DNA from 2 places in the Catenibacterium sp. AM22-6LB genome. Region 2 is predicted to be linked to the other one. Evidence: a T-box and tRNA genes for the amino acid it is inferred to sense, from the RefSeq annotation. Region 2 holds a T-box; the other holds one or more tRNA genes.
What was found. The T-box of region 2 lies ahead of lysS (lysine--tRNA ligase). A T-box ahead of a tRNA ligase gene usually reads a tRNA of that ligase, here a tRNA-Lys.
Positions count from the first base shown of each region.

Region 1: it has a tRNA-Lys gene. The T-box ahead of lysS (lysine--tRNA ligase) is inferred to sense a tRNA for this amino acid. The anticodon was not compared.

Region 1 is NZ_QTUM01000005.1:50,221-57,774, forward strand. It holds gene DW269_RS02490 (septation ring formation regulator EzrA) at 1-1,190, shown strand, start outside; gene DW269_RS02495 (cysteine desulfurase family protein) at 1,240-2,376, shown strand; gene thiI (tRNA uracil 4-sulfurtransferase ThiI) at 2,381-3,577, shown strand; tRNA gene DW269_RS02505 (tRNA-Lys) at 3,661-3,736, shown strand; tRNA gene DW269_RS02510 (tRNA-Lys) at 3,791-3,866, shown strand; gene DW269_RS02515 (HAD hydrolase-like protein) at 3,974-5,401, shown strand; gene DW269_RS02520 (NUDIX hydrolase) at 5,417-5,950, opposite strand; gene DW269_RS02525 (RluA family pseudouridine synthase) at 6,024-6,992, shown strand; gene DW269_RS02530 (ROK family protein) at 7,041-7,554, shown strand, end outside.
Region 2 is NZ_QTUM01000014.1:12,622-20,175, forward strand. It holds gene DW269_RS04735 (6-phosphogluconolactonase) at 1-415, shown strand, start outside; gene DW269_RS04740 (RDD family protein) at 540-1,085, shown strand; gene DW269_RS04745 (MurR/RpiR family transcriptional regulator) at 1,137-1,928, shown strand; gene rsmH (16S rRNA (cytosine(1402)-N(4))-methyltransferase RsmH) at 2,044-3,090, opposite strand; gene DW269_RS04755 (DUF4825 domain-containing protein) at 3,271-4,407, shown strand; gene lysS (lysine--tRNA ligase) at 4,694-6,178, opposite strand; T-box leader at 6,217-6,426, opposite strand; gene DW269_RS04765 (YitT family protein) at 6,496-7,353, opposite strand; gene DW269_RS04770 (MurR/RpiR family transcriptional regulator) at 7,421-7,554, opposite strand, start outside.

The sequences.
Region 1 (7,554 bases), on a different contig from region 2:
CTTTAGAAATGTTTAAAGAATTAGATGATGATTTTGTGAAACTTGAAACATTGATGAATAATCAGATGTTTGCGGATGCAAAGAATTTTACTGAAGAAATTGAAAATCGTATTGATAGTCTTCAAGAGAACTTAAAGGATCTTCCTTCTTATGTATATGTTGTATCTGACTTATTACCAAGTAAGATTGATAAGGTGGATGAATTGATTACTTCTTTAGAAGGTGATGAATATGCACTTGAAGAAATGAATATTGCAGCACGCCGTCAGGAAGTAGATGAACAGATGGAAGAATCTATTGCCCATGTAAAGAATGTTGATATCAAAGGTGCAGCAGAAGTACTTGAACCATTAACTGGATTAATTGAAGAATTAGTGATTGATTTGGGTAAAGAACTTGATTCTTATAAGCAGTTTAAGGAAAAGTGGAGAGAAAGTTATAATGAACTTCAGAGATTGACAGATGTTTATCAAAATACAATGAAAGAATATCGTCGTTTGATTACTGAATTTGTGATTGATGAAGAAGAAGTTGTAATCAGTAAGAAGTATGAAGAATTTAAACAGATTCAAAAGGATGCCAATGATTTAATTGAACAGATGGAATCTGGACATTTCGCTTATGCAAATATGTTGGAACATGTAGAAAATTTATATGATCGAATGATGCAGCATGATGCTTATCTGGAAGAATTTAAAAAGCAGAAAGAAGATATTGATACTAAGAATCAGAAAACAGAAGAACTCTTAGAAAATATCAATATTGTCTTATTAGAAATTAAGTCAGAAATCAAGAATGAACATCTTCCTTTAGTAAATGACTCTTATCGTGATTATATTGCGGATTCTTATAATAAAGTAGAAGAGATTAAACGTTTTAAAACCCATAAACCAGTTGTATTGAATGAGTTATGTGCCAAGGTAGAAGGGGCAAGAGATGTGATTTATAAGCTTTATGATAATGTACATAATATGATTGTAACTGCAGGTATGGTTGAAGATGCGATTGTTTATGCGAACCGTTATCGTTCAATGTTCTTAGAAGTGAATACAGAACTTACAAAGGCTGAAGTCTTATTTAGAAATGGTGAATATCGTAATGCATTACAAGTTGCAGTAGATATTCTAGAAAGACTTGAACCAGGAAAATATGAAGAGCTTATTAAAAGGAAAGAAATTAAGTCCGCTTAGGGTGGACTTTTTTCTTTTATATCGTTATTATTTAAGGCGAGGTGATTAGATGATTTATCTAGACTATGTAGCTACGACACCTCTTGATGAGGAAATACGCTCTACATATACAAAACTTTTAACAACTTATTTTGCGAATTCTGATTCTGCATATGCACCAGGTTACGAAGTAAGCCGTTTGATTGAGCAATCAAGAGCTCATATTGCGAAATTACTTCATGTTTCTCCTGATGAATTGATCTTTACATCATGTGCATCAGAATCCAACAATACAGCAATTAAAGGAACAGCTTTCCAATATATGAATAGAGGAAAGCATATTATTACAACAGCTTTTGAACATTCAAGTGTTGCCAATACATTTAAACAATTAGAGGAAGTGTTTGGTTTTGATGTAGATTATGTGTCTATTGATTCAAATGGACATCTTGATTTAAAAGAATTAGAATCTTTAATAAGAGAAGATACAATTCTTGTTTCTACAATGTATGTGAATAATGAAGTAGGAACAATTAATCCTATTCATAAAATTGCATCTATTGTACATAAAAAGAATCCTAAGACTAAATATCATGTAGATATGGTACAGGCTTTAGGTAAGCTTCCTATTACATTAGATGATATAGATTTAGCTACTTTCTCAGCTCATAAGGTATTTGGCTTAAAGGGAAGTGGATTACTCTATAAGAAGCGTACTGCAAGCATTGTGCCTCTTATTAACGGTGGCCAGCAGGAAAATGGCTTAAGAGGTGGTACTAGTAATGCATGCGTGGATATTGTACTCGCAAAGACAATGCGTAAAGCTATTGAATCACAAAAGAATCATTATGATTATGTAAAGTCACTAAATGACTATTTACGTGTACAATTAAGTGCGATGGACAATGTAGTGATTAACTCACCAGAGGATGCAAGTCCATTTATTTTAAACATTTCATGTCCACACTATAAACCAGAAGTTATTGTGCATGATTTAGAAACTAAAGGAATCTATATTTCTACTAAGAGTGCATGTTCAAGTAAAAAAGTAGAAATCTCTCATACACTTGCTGCTATGCATTTAGATCCCCTTGTTGGAACAAGTGCACTCAGACTCTCATTCTCACATCTCACTACAAAAGAGGAATTAGATACATTCCTAGATGCATTAAAAGATACATTAAATAGAATTAAGAAACAGAGGTAATTAGATGAAACCAGATCATATCCTTGTCCGTTTTGGAGAATTAACTACAAAAGGAAAGAACCGTAAACTATTCATTAGAAAACTATTAAAGAATACAAAAGAAATACTTCATGACTATTCTGCCTTAGAATATGAATTAACATATGACCGTCTTTATATTTATTTAAATGAAGAAAATGCGGAAGAAGTAACAGATAAGTTAAAGACAATCTTTGGTATTCATAACTTTTCATTATGTTATAAGGTGGAACATGACTTAGAAAAAGCAAAAGAAGTTGTTACTTATATTATTGATCATGATGAAGGAAATACATTTAAGATTGATACCAAGAGACATGATAAATCATATCCTAAGAATTCTATTGAAATGAATAAAGAAATTGCAGGCTATGTATTCCATCATACAACTAAAGAATTATCTGTTGATGTACATAACCCAGATATCTTAGTGCGTGTAGAATATAGAAAAGATGCAATTTATATTATGGATAATATGATTCCAGGTGCAGGAGGCTATCCAGTAGGTATTGGTGGTAAAGCTTTATTAATGCTGTCTGGTGGTATTGATTCACCTGTGGCAGGTTATCTCACTATGAAGCGTGGTGTAGATATTGAATGTATTCATTATGCTTCTCCACCTTATACAAATGAAATGGCAAGAGAAAAGGTATTAGATCTAGTCAATGTCTTAAAAGACTATACACATGGCTCTATTAAAGTACATATCGTGCCATTTACTGATCTTCAGTTATCTGTATATGATCATTGTGATGAATCTTATGCTATGACAGTGATGCGTCGTATGATGTATAGAATTGCGGAAGGTGTTGCAAAGAAGAATGACTGCTTAGCTATAGTGAATGGTGAAAGTATCGGACAGGTCGCATCTCAGACACTTGAATCTATGAATACAATCAATCAGGTGATTACTACTCCAGTTATTCGTCCAGTCGCATGTATGGATAAACTAGAAATCATTAAGATTGCAGAAAAGATTGGTACATATGATATCTCTATTAGACCATTTGAAGACTGCTGTACAATCTTTACACCACATAATCCAGCTACTAAACCTAAGGCTTATAAAGCAGAAGGCTATGAAGCAGAATGGGACTTTGCATCAGAAGTACAGAAGTGTATTGATCATACAGAAACAATCATCATAAACTCTAAATATAAGAACAATGATGACTTGTTTTAAAAAAAAGTAAAAAAAGTTCATAAAGTAGTTGACGAAGTGTTCTTAATCGTGTAATATATAACTCGTCTGTTGAGGACACACCTCTCTCCGTAGCTCAGTTGGTAGAGCATCTGACTCTTAATCAGAGGGTCCACGGTTCGAGCCCGTGCGGGGAGACCATTTAAAATTTAACAGGATAAACCTGATATTCTTGATAGAAATATCAAGAACTATCTCTCCGTAGCTCAGTTGGTAGAGCATCTGACTCTTAATCAGAGGGTCCACGGTTCGAGCCCGTGCGGGGAGACCATTTGTAAACAATGCAGAACTTCGGTTCTGCTTTTTTGTTGTATATGATAGCATATCATTTGGGAATTTGCTATAATGGAGGTTAGATTAGGGAAAGGGGTATTATTTATGAGAGAGGATACAGAATTAAAACTAGCAATCATAGAACTGGATGGATGTATATTCCCCCTAAACAGACTCCGCTATAATTTCTATAAAAATTTATGTAAAAAGAAAAATATTACTGTCACTCCTGAAGAGTTCTATCATGCTTTAGGTAATATGTATTCAATGTATGAAACTCTTCCGCTTGCGACGACAATTAATAGCCAGAAGCTTAATGCAACTGTAGAAAAAGATTTATATAATTATTTGAACATGAAGGGTTTATCACCAAAAGATGGTGTTATTGAGTTATTTGAATACTTTCGTCAGAATAATATTCCAATTGCAATTGTTTCTACTCATAAAACTAAAACAGCTATTAATTATCTAGAACTTGGTTCTTTGTATCGTAAAGTTGATTATGTTATTGGATGTGATACAGATATTAAAGCACTTCCTTCAGAAGAACTGCTTGCTTATATTGATAAAAGATTCCAGGTAACACCTAAAGATACATTAGTCATTACTTCTATGAATAGTATTCTTCATTCAGCTAATAATATTGGAATGAATACTATTTATTTAAATGATTTGGTAGAAGCAGGAGATGATGAAATCAGTTGTTCTTATCAGGTAGCCAATACAATGTATGAAGCATTGAATGATATTCTTTTTGGTCGTTATGAAGATTATAAGATCTTTGAACCGCTTCTTGGTATGGACAAAGAGATGTCTGTTGCTAAATTAAAGGCTTTATTCGCAAACTTGCAGGAAGTTTATAAGGATGATCCTGACTTATTAAAAATCATTAAATCTACTTATATATCTAAACTCTCTGAACTCACTAAAGAACGTCCAAGACGTTTTACCTTCAGTGATGAAGATCTAGCAGAATTAGAAAAAGAAGAAGTAGAAGAACCTGTAGTAGAAGAAAAAAAAGAAGAACCTACCTCATTATCACTGAATGCGCAGGATACGGCTGCATTAAATGATGTCATCGCAAAGGTTATGGAAGCTGAAAACAATGCTCCAGAAGAAAAAGAAGAAGATAAAAAAGAACCAGTGGTAGAAGAACAAAAAAAGAAGCCTGATCATCATATTATTAATACTTTTATTAATATTAGTTATGTCTTATTATTATCATTGATGATTCTCTTACTTGGTTTAGTAGTTCATATTGCGTTAGGTAATATGATGGATCAGCCTGTTGTGAAGGTATTACATGCAATTAGTTTAGGTTATATTGATGTTGTTGAATCAATTTTTGAATTCATCTTCAATGGTCTTCATTCTATTACGAATGTTATTCCAGATTACTATACTTATATGAATGATAATACATTGATGACTCTTTCTGCTTTAAAGATGATTCATTGTTATATTATGAATGTAGTGATTGTTTCAATCGTAGAAGTGATTAAATACTCTATACTAAGTAAAAAGAGCTCTTAACCTAGAGCTCTTTTACTATTTGCAATGTTTTCTGTTATAAGCGTACATAACTGCAATGACAGTTTTACCATCAATAATGCGTCCATCAAAGATTGCTTTGTAAGCTTCATCGATAGGCATTTTAATGATATTTAAGAATTCATCTGCATCACACTGTAAAGAATCTTCTACTTCCTTGAAGTCTTCTGCTTCATATATTCTGAGTATTTCACTCGAATAACCAGGTGTAGGAAGCATCTTTAAGATAGGACGCATATTTTTAGCACGTCTGTTTGTTTCTTCCTCAAATTCACGATAACAGGCCTTATCAGGATCTTCTCCTAATTCTAGCTTACCTGCAGGTATTTCTAATGTATCGCATCTATTTGGATAACGGAACTGCTTTACAAGAATAATTTCATCATCCTCTATCGCAAGAATACATACACCACCATGGTGATACACACATTCACGTACGGCGGTATTACCGTCTTGTAATAATACATGTTCCTTAGTTACCTTTATGATGGCTCCATCATAAATTGTTGTTGAATCTATTTGTTTTTCCATGATTGTCACCTCGACTTTTATTATACCATAATCTAAGAGGTGTATGCTATAATGAGGGGGTAAAGGAGATATTATGAAAAAACTAGTAATCGATCAATATGATGATCATCAAAGAATAGATAAATACTTAAAGAAAGTGTTAGTCCAAGCACCTTCTTCACTTATATATAAAATGTTAAGAAAAAAAGATGTTAAAGTAAATGGCAAAAGAGTAAAGGAAAACTATATTCTTCATTCGGGAGATGAGGTGGAACTATTCTTATATGAAGATAAATTCAAGGAATACACAAAGCCTTTAACAATTTATGAGTTACCTATTACTTTTAAAGTTGTTTATGAAGATACACATATTCTTATTGTAGATAAACCTGCAGGATTGCTTGTTCATGAAGATATCAATGAATCAGTGAATACATTATCTAACCAGGTACTCACTTATTTATATCAGAAGGGTGAATATGATCCAGAAAAGAATATCAGCTTTACACCAGGTCCGGTGCACCGCTTAGACCGTAATACAAGTGGACTTGTCATCTTTGGTAAAGATATGCGTGCACTTCAGGATTTAAATACAATGATGAAAACAAGACAAGGCATTGAAAAGAAGTATCTTACTATTGCGATGGGACATATGAAGGATGCTACATTATCAGGATACGTCAAAAAGAATGAAGATGAAGGAAAGATGTATTTAGTAAAGAAAGATACACCGGGGGCTTTATCTATGAAAACAATAGTACATGTCTTAAAAAGATGTTCTACCTGTTCTTTAGTAGAAGTACAGCTTATTACTGGTCGTACACATCAGATTCGTATTCATTTAAGTGCGACAGGACATCCGGTTATGGGTGATAGTAAATATGGAGATTTTGAATGGAATAAGGAAGTAAAGAAAAAATTTCATCTCAATCATCAGTTCCTCCATGCTTATCAATTAACTTTTGTGGATCCGATAGGCTCTATGAGCTACTTAAAAGGTAAAACGGTTACATCACAGTTACCAGAACAGTTAGAAAAGATACAAAAAGAACTTTTTTCATAGCGTGGAAGTGTAATATGTAATATAATATTTCAAGGAGGTATATTGAACATGAAGTATTATATTGGAATTGATTTAGGTGGTACAAACGTAAGAACTTTACTTGTTGATGAAAATGGTCAGTCATATAGTGAAGTGAAGGATGCTACTGAAAGAGAAAAAGGTCCAGATGCTGTTACTGCAAAAATCTGTCGTCAGATTGAAGCAATCGATTATACAGTATGTGGTGGTATTGAAAATGTAGAAGGTATTGGTATTGGTGTACCTGGACCGGTTGATGTTGTAAAGGGTGTTATGATTATGGCAAGTAACCTTCCTGGTTTTGAAAATTACCCAATTGCTGAAAAGTTATCTACAAAATTCAATAAACCTGTATTCTTAGATAATGATGCAAATGTTGCAGGTCTTGCTGAAGCAGTATTAGGTGCTGGTAAGAATTATCCAACTTGTTATTATGTAACAGTTTCTACTGGTATTGGTGGCGCTTTCACAGTCAATAAACAGTTAATCTCTGGTGGTAGAGGACATGCTGGTGAAATCGGTAATATCATCGTTAAGAATAATG
Region 2 (7,554 bases):
GGAAAACTGGGAAACATATGATGAAGAAATCAGCCGTGCAGGTGGTATTGATGTCATGGTTATTGGTCTTGGTTATGATGGTCATTTCTGCAGTAACTGTCCTAGATGTACACCAATGGATAGCTATTCTTATGCAATGGATCGTGCTACAAAGAATAAAGCAAACCCTGATTATCCAAAGAGAGAAAATCTTCCATTCAGTCTTACAATGGGTCCTAAGAGCTTAATGAAGGTTAAACACTTAGTGATGATTGTAAATGGTAAGGAAAAAGCAGGTATCTTAAAACAGGTTCTTGATTCAACTATTACAGATGAATTACCATCTACTGTTTTAAAGCTTCATCCTAATATGACATTGATCTGTGATAAAGATGCAGCTTCTGAATTAAACATGGACGATTACAAAAGACTATAAGTCTTTATAGAAAGTTCTTCGGAACTTTCTTTTTTTATATTCCGGAAAGGTTTTCCAAGAATTGGAAACGAGATTACTGATCAATTATGAATTGATATACTTTAATAAACAGGAGGTCCTATATATGAGTAAGATGGATATTGTAGAGTTAAGATTAAGAAGAACAGTCGCATTAATAATTGACTGGTATATTACTAATATGCTGGCTTCTATTCCTATCACATTCTTTTTAAGAAAAGATAGTCAGTTTAAACCAGAGATGTTTGAGTTAACTTCTTATGGTTTGAATACAGCTCTTATTGTATGTTTAATCGCAATTACTATTGGAGTTCTTTATTATGTATTCATTCCTCTTTATATCTGGAAAGGACAGACTCCAGGTAAGAAGATATGTAAGATCAAAGTCATTGATTATGATCATAAAGATGTAAGCATGAAAAACATGATGTTAAGAGAATTACTCGGTGCAACTCTTCTTGAAGGTGGTATTACTATTATTCCTTCTTATTTAAGAAAGATTGCCTCTCTTTTACAGTTCACTTCTATTGTAAATCCTTTAACTTATGTTGCTTATGCATTGACACTTGTTTCTATTGGATATGCTTATTTTCAAAAAGATACACGTTGTTTTCATGATTTAGTTTCACATACTGTAATTATCAAGCAATAAGTAACTGTCCTATGGTATAATAAGGCATATTATACCCAGGACGGTGAGTACATGTTTAACTTAATTATTATTTTATTATCTACATTAAATGGTGAACCTAAAGGTTCTAATAATTATAAGATTGCGAAATTTATGATAGAGAATATTCGTGATTTAGAAGACTATACTCTAACTGAGCTTGCGAAAGCGTGTTATGTGTCTAATTCTAGTATTTCTAGATTCTGCAGAGATATAGGTTTAAGGGATTTTAATCAGTTGAAAAATCAAGTTGCGAAGTTTTCAGTAGAAAAAATCAAATTTTCTAATAAGTTTAACTATGAAGGACGTAATGAAGATTCTATTTTCACTTCTTATGTAAGAAGTGTAATTGAGAATTTAGAGATGTTGGAAAAGAGCTCTATTGAAGATGATATTAAAGATTTAGTCGATGATATTTATGAGTATCAAAAAGTAGCAGCATTTGGTTATATGCATTCTGAAAATGTTGCATTAAACTTGCAATATGATTTACAAACAAGTGCTAAACCTGTATTTACTGCCATTAAAGTAGCTGATCAGGCTGAATATATTACAAATGCGGATGAAAAGACTTTAATTATCTTGTTCTCTGATTCTGGCACTTATTTTGATCGTATTTTCCCACGTGCAAAACCTTTTAAACACCAAAGCAAGAAACCTAAGATTTGTTTAATTACATCTAATAAAGAATTAGATTATCCTTTTATAGATCAATATATACGCTATGATAGCAGAGGTGATTATGCAACTCACCCTTATTCACTCACAGCGATTGCAGATACAATATGTATAGAATATGCAAAAATGTTGAAAGAACTTGAATAATATAAAAGCACAGAAAAAGGTAAGGATGACCAGATCCTTACCTTTTCGTTTTGATGCAATTGTTCTCAAATTTGCAAATAGAGTATAACACTTGTATATCTGATATTCAAGTATTCTATTTTGCTTTAATAGCCCATCTCATCTTAGTAGACTTGGCACGTGAATTACGATGACATTCTTCCCTAGAAGGTCTAATCACATTTCTACATACATCTTCATAAATACCAAGATTCTTGAGTTCTTTAAAAGACTTCTTCACAATTCTATCTTCTCCAGAATGGAATGTAAGAATTGCAGCCTTTCCTCCTGGTTTTAAAATAAGAGGGAGCTTCTCTACAAAATCATATAATACTTCAAATTCCTGATTCACTTCTATTCTTAATGCCTGGAATACTCTTGCAGCTGTCTTATTCACAATATCTTTTCTATTCTTATCAGTAATAAAATTAAGTGTTTTATCAATGATCTTATAAAGCTGTTGAGTTGTTTCTACTTCCATACCAGAACGTATGAATGAATGGATATTCTTAGCTAATATATCAGCATATGGTTCATCTGAGTTCTCTGTAAGAATATGTTCTAGTTCTTCTTTTGATAAGTCTTTTAAAATTTCATATGCAGGTCTACCTGCTTTAGGATTAAGTCTTAGATCTAATGGGCCATTTTTCTTATATGAGAATCCTCTTTCTGGATTATCAATCTGCATAGAAGATACTCCTAAATCAGCTAAGACAAAATCAAATGGTCCATACTTCTCACTTACTTGATCAATGTTTCTAAAGTTAGTCAAAATAGGAGTAAAGATGTCTTCTCCATAACCTTTATTTCTTAGTCTCTCTGTTGTTTTTTCTATTTCAATAGTATCGATGTCTAATCCATAAAGGTGTCCCTGACCTTCTAATTTTTCCATCATTTTAGAAGAATGTCCTCCATATCCTAGAGTACAATCTAAACCAATCTGTCCTGGCTGAATATCTAAGAATTCTAGTATTTCATCTACCATGATAGAAATATGCATACCTGCTGGTGTACTTCCTTTAGAAATAACCTTTTCTATTGTTTCAGGATATAATTCTGGATTAAGTTCTTTATACTTCTCTGAGAAGTTTTTAGGGTGTGTCCCCTTATATCTTTTTCTTCTTTTATGTACCTGTTCAGTCATTTTTATACCTCATTTCATCATCTACTATATTAACGAAAATAGAGATAATAAACAAGTCAGATCAAACTCTGTATATATAAGATTATTTCCATCATATATAATAAAAATAGTGGATTCGCTATTTGTGGGGTGTTGTTGTTTCATGCTTTTTTTTATAGTTTTCATGAAAGGAGAAACGTTATGGATACAAAAAAGATAGGAAAGTTCATTTCTGAGAATAGAAAAAGAAAAGGTCTCACTCAAGAACAACTAGGAAATATATTAGGTGTCAGTAATAAGACAATATCACGCTGGGAGAATGGAAACTATATGCCTGATTTGTCTTTACTGATTCCGTTAAGTGAAACTTTGGGCATTTCTTTAAATGAACTACTCAATGGGAAATATATAACGGAAGATAAAATCATGGAAACAACAGAAAAGAGCTTAAAGAATACAATTAATTATAGTAAGAATATGCTTGTACAAGAGAAAAGAAAGGTTTCTATTGGCATTATGATTTTTGGCGCATTTCTATGTTTTGCTGCCTTTGCGATATTAGATAAAGAAAGCAGCTGGTGCTGTATTTACTCTATTGTAGGTATTATAGTATTTGTTTATGGGTTATCAAAAGAGTTGAAGAGAAATAGATTATTAATAAGTAGTGGAGTATTTATTGCAATATTATGTGGATTTATGCTGATGGATTATGTAGGTGTTATAACTTCTCATAGACCTCCAATCTATGTTTATATGATTAAGACTTCTAATGTGACAACCTACTACAATCCATTCTATAATGTTTATAGAATAAATAAAAACACACCTAATGAGTATTATATTGTAGATAGCGCAAAGAAATATACAGAAGATACTGTTCCTACAACTGTATTTAACAGACCATTGAGTGGCATACACAATATTAAGAAGTATAAGAATCCATATATTGGTAATAATTCCAATATAGGAAATTTATTAAATAGTCTGCCTTTGCATGAATACGATTATGTTTTTCAAATTGATTCTAAAAATCAAGGACTCACTGTGAACTACAATGCGACAGACTGGTATCATAATGAGGATCTTTATATCAATAAGAGCCTGATCTATAATTCTGTGTCTATCTTCTCTTTAATTGATAATGTACAATCTATTCAGTATAACTTTAGTGGAAGTACCTACACTACTACTAGAAAGATGATTGAAGAGAATTATCCACATTTTAAACAAGTAAAAGAGAATGAGAAAAACTTTAATCAGTACTTAGAGAACAAGATGAATGATGATGAATTTACAAGAAGTATATTCAATAAAATATTTGTGAAGAAGAGTTTATAAGAGGGGTTAAGCCCTCTTTTTAAATATCTTGTATTATACTAAAATAAACAACACCATTTTCAAAAAAAAGTTAGTCTTTATAATTCTTCATATATGCTCTCATACTCATTACAGTGAATTCCATCATATTTTACAATTTTATTCCTTCACATTTTTAGTTTTCATTCCATCATATTTCCATTTTCTATTACTCCACATTTTCTGTTTTCATTCCATCACATTTCAAAAACCATAAAATAAAAAGCACATCTCTTGCATGAGATATGCCTAATATTAATACATAAATTTATTTATTCTTCATATGTGGGAATAAGATAACTTCACGGATAGTTTCCTGACCAGTTAATAACATAACTAATCTGTCGATACCCATACCCATACCACCAGTTGGTGGAAGACCGTATTCAAGGGCTTCTACATAGTCCATATCCATTTCGTTGGCTTCATCGTTACCTAATTCTTTTTCTTTTAACTGATTTGCGAATCTTTCATACTGATCATCTGGATCATTTAATTCTGTGAATGCATTTGCATATTCGTTACCACAGATGAATAACTCGAATCTCTGAGTGAAACGAGGATCCTGTAAGTTCTTCTTTGCAAGTGGAGAAATTTCAATTGGATGACCATATACGAATGTTGGTTCTACAATTGTTTCTTCTACATACTTTTCAAAGAATGCATTGACAATATGACCATATGCAAAATGTGGTTCTACTTCAATACCATGTTCTTCAGCAAGTTTCTTAGCTTCTTCAAAAGTCTTCTGTTCACCAAAGTCAACACCAGTCTTTTCTTTAATTGCTTCAACCATAGAGATTCTCTTGAATCCAGGTGCTAATGAAATAGAATGACCTTTGTATTCTACATCATAAGTACCATTGACAGTCATTGCGGCATTCGCAATGATACCTTCTGTTAAGTCCATCATACCTTCAAGATCAGAGAATGCTTTATATACTTCAATAGTAGTGAATTCTGGGTTATGAGTTCTGTCCATACCTTCATTTCTGAATAAACGACCGATTTCATAAACAGCATCCATACCACCTACGATTAATCTCTTAAGGTTTAATTCTGTTGCGATTCTTAAGTAGAAATCTTTATCTAATGCATTGAAATGAGTGATGAAAGGCTTAGCTGCAGCACCACCAAGAATAGAGTTCATGATTGGTGTTTCTACTTCTGTATAACCTTTGTCATCTAAATAATGCTGGATTGAACGAACAATCTTAGGTCTCATGAAGGCTACTTTACGTGCTTCATCATTCATGATTAAGTCAACATATCTTCTTCTGAAACGTTCTTCAGTATCTGTTAAACCATGGAACTTTTCTGGTAAAGGTCTTAAAGCCTTAGTAAGGTGTGTATACTTTTCTACTCTTACAGTTAATTCACCCGTATGAGTCATGAATACTTCACCATCAATACCGATAATATCACCTAAATCGCTCTTCTTAACTAATTCATAAACATCTTCACCAACAGTATCTTTCTTGATATATAACTGGATTTTTCCATCTCTATCAAGAAGGTTCATGAAGCATACTTTACCTTTTCTTCTCTTTGCAACAATACGACCCGCAATACTTACAGCTGGTTTGCTTTCTTCTAATTCTTCTGCAGTCTTATCGCCATAGTTCTTTCTAATGTCTGAAGTATAAGCAGTCACATCAAATCTCTGTCCAAATGGATCAATTCCAAGATCTTTAAGTTCCTGTAACTTCTGTCTTCTTACTAATTCCTGATCAGTAAACTTTCTTTCTTCCATGTCTGTTCTCCTTCTTTAGAATATAAAAACTCTCATCCGCTAGGGACGAGAGTTAACCGTGGTACCACCCTTATTCATCTACATAAGTAGACCTCATTAAGCCTTAACGCGGCAACACGTTATTTTATCACGTTAGATCCAAAATACAGCTCCCAGTCTTTATTCGTATCAACTTTCCCATTCCTTTACACCAGCCAGGAATTCTCTCTGCGTTCCATTGATACTACTCTTCTGTTCATCGCTTTTACTCAAGTATTATAGACAATAAATAAAGATGTTGTCAAGGTCAATTTATAAGCCTACTTCAAGTAAATTGTCTATAGACGTTTTTCAAATCCACCAAGGATTTCTGAATCCTCACTAATAGTCACAAATGCCTGCGGATCAATATCATGAACAAGTTTCTTAAATGTTTTCATTTCATATTTATTGATTGCACAATAAAGAATATATTGATCATTTTCTGTATAAGCACCCTTACCCATCCAGTAAGTTACACCTCTGCCAGTCTTTTCCATAATCACATTCTTCATATTTTTTTCTTTGGTGAAGATTAATGCTATCACATTGATGTTCTGATAGTGAATACGATCACTAATAAAATACAATACAAATACAAAGATAATAGAATACAGTGTAGTCTGCAAATCAAAGATGAATGCACAACAAGTTAAAATAACAGCATTCACAATAGTTGATAACTTACCTACTGAGAATCCTGGATTAGTCTTAGATAAGCATACACCGGCAATATCAATACCACCTGTACTACCACTACCTTTTAGGGCAAGTCCTACACCAACGCCACACATAATAGCCCCAAAAATACAGTTAGATAACATATCAGGCATAATAGCATGTGTCTGGTTTGGCAGAACAGATAAGGTAATAGTCTGTACAATAACACTCATAGCAGTTTTGATACAGAATTCTCTGTTCAAGATTCTATATCCCATTACAAATAATGGAATATTAATCATGAAGTTGATAATCCCTACAATATTCATTGATTTAGGAATTGGTAGAAGTTTTCTTACAAAAACTTCAATAATCTGTGATGTTCCAATAACGCCTCCAAAGTTCAAGCCATTAGGTGTTACGAACAACCAGATTCCTAAAGATAATAAGATACTTCCGGCAATAACTTCGCCGTACTTTTCTAGATTTTCCCTCATAGCGTCCCTCTTTCTTCTCATATCATAGAACATTTAAACAAATAAAAGAATGCCTTTCAAGCATTCTTTAGTAAATTCCATATTCTATAAACAGATTCGCAATAGACTCAATAATATAGAGAACAGGTACCTGTGTTGCTGAACTATAAAAGTCACCATTTTTAGTACTTGGCATATAATACGTAAGAGCTAAATCAGACA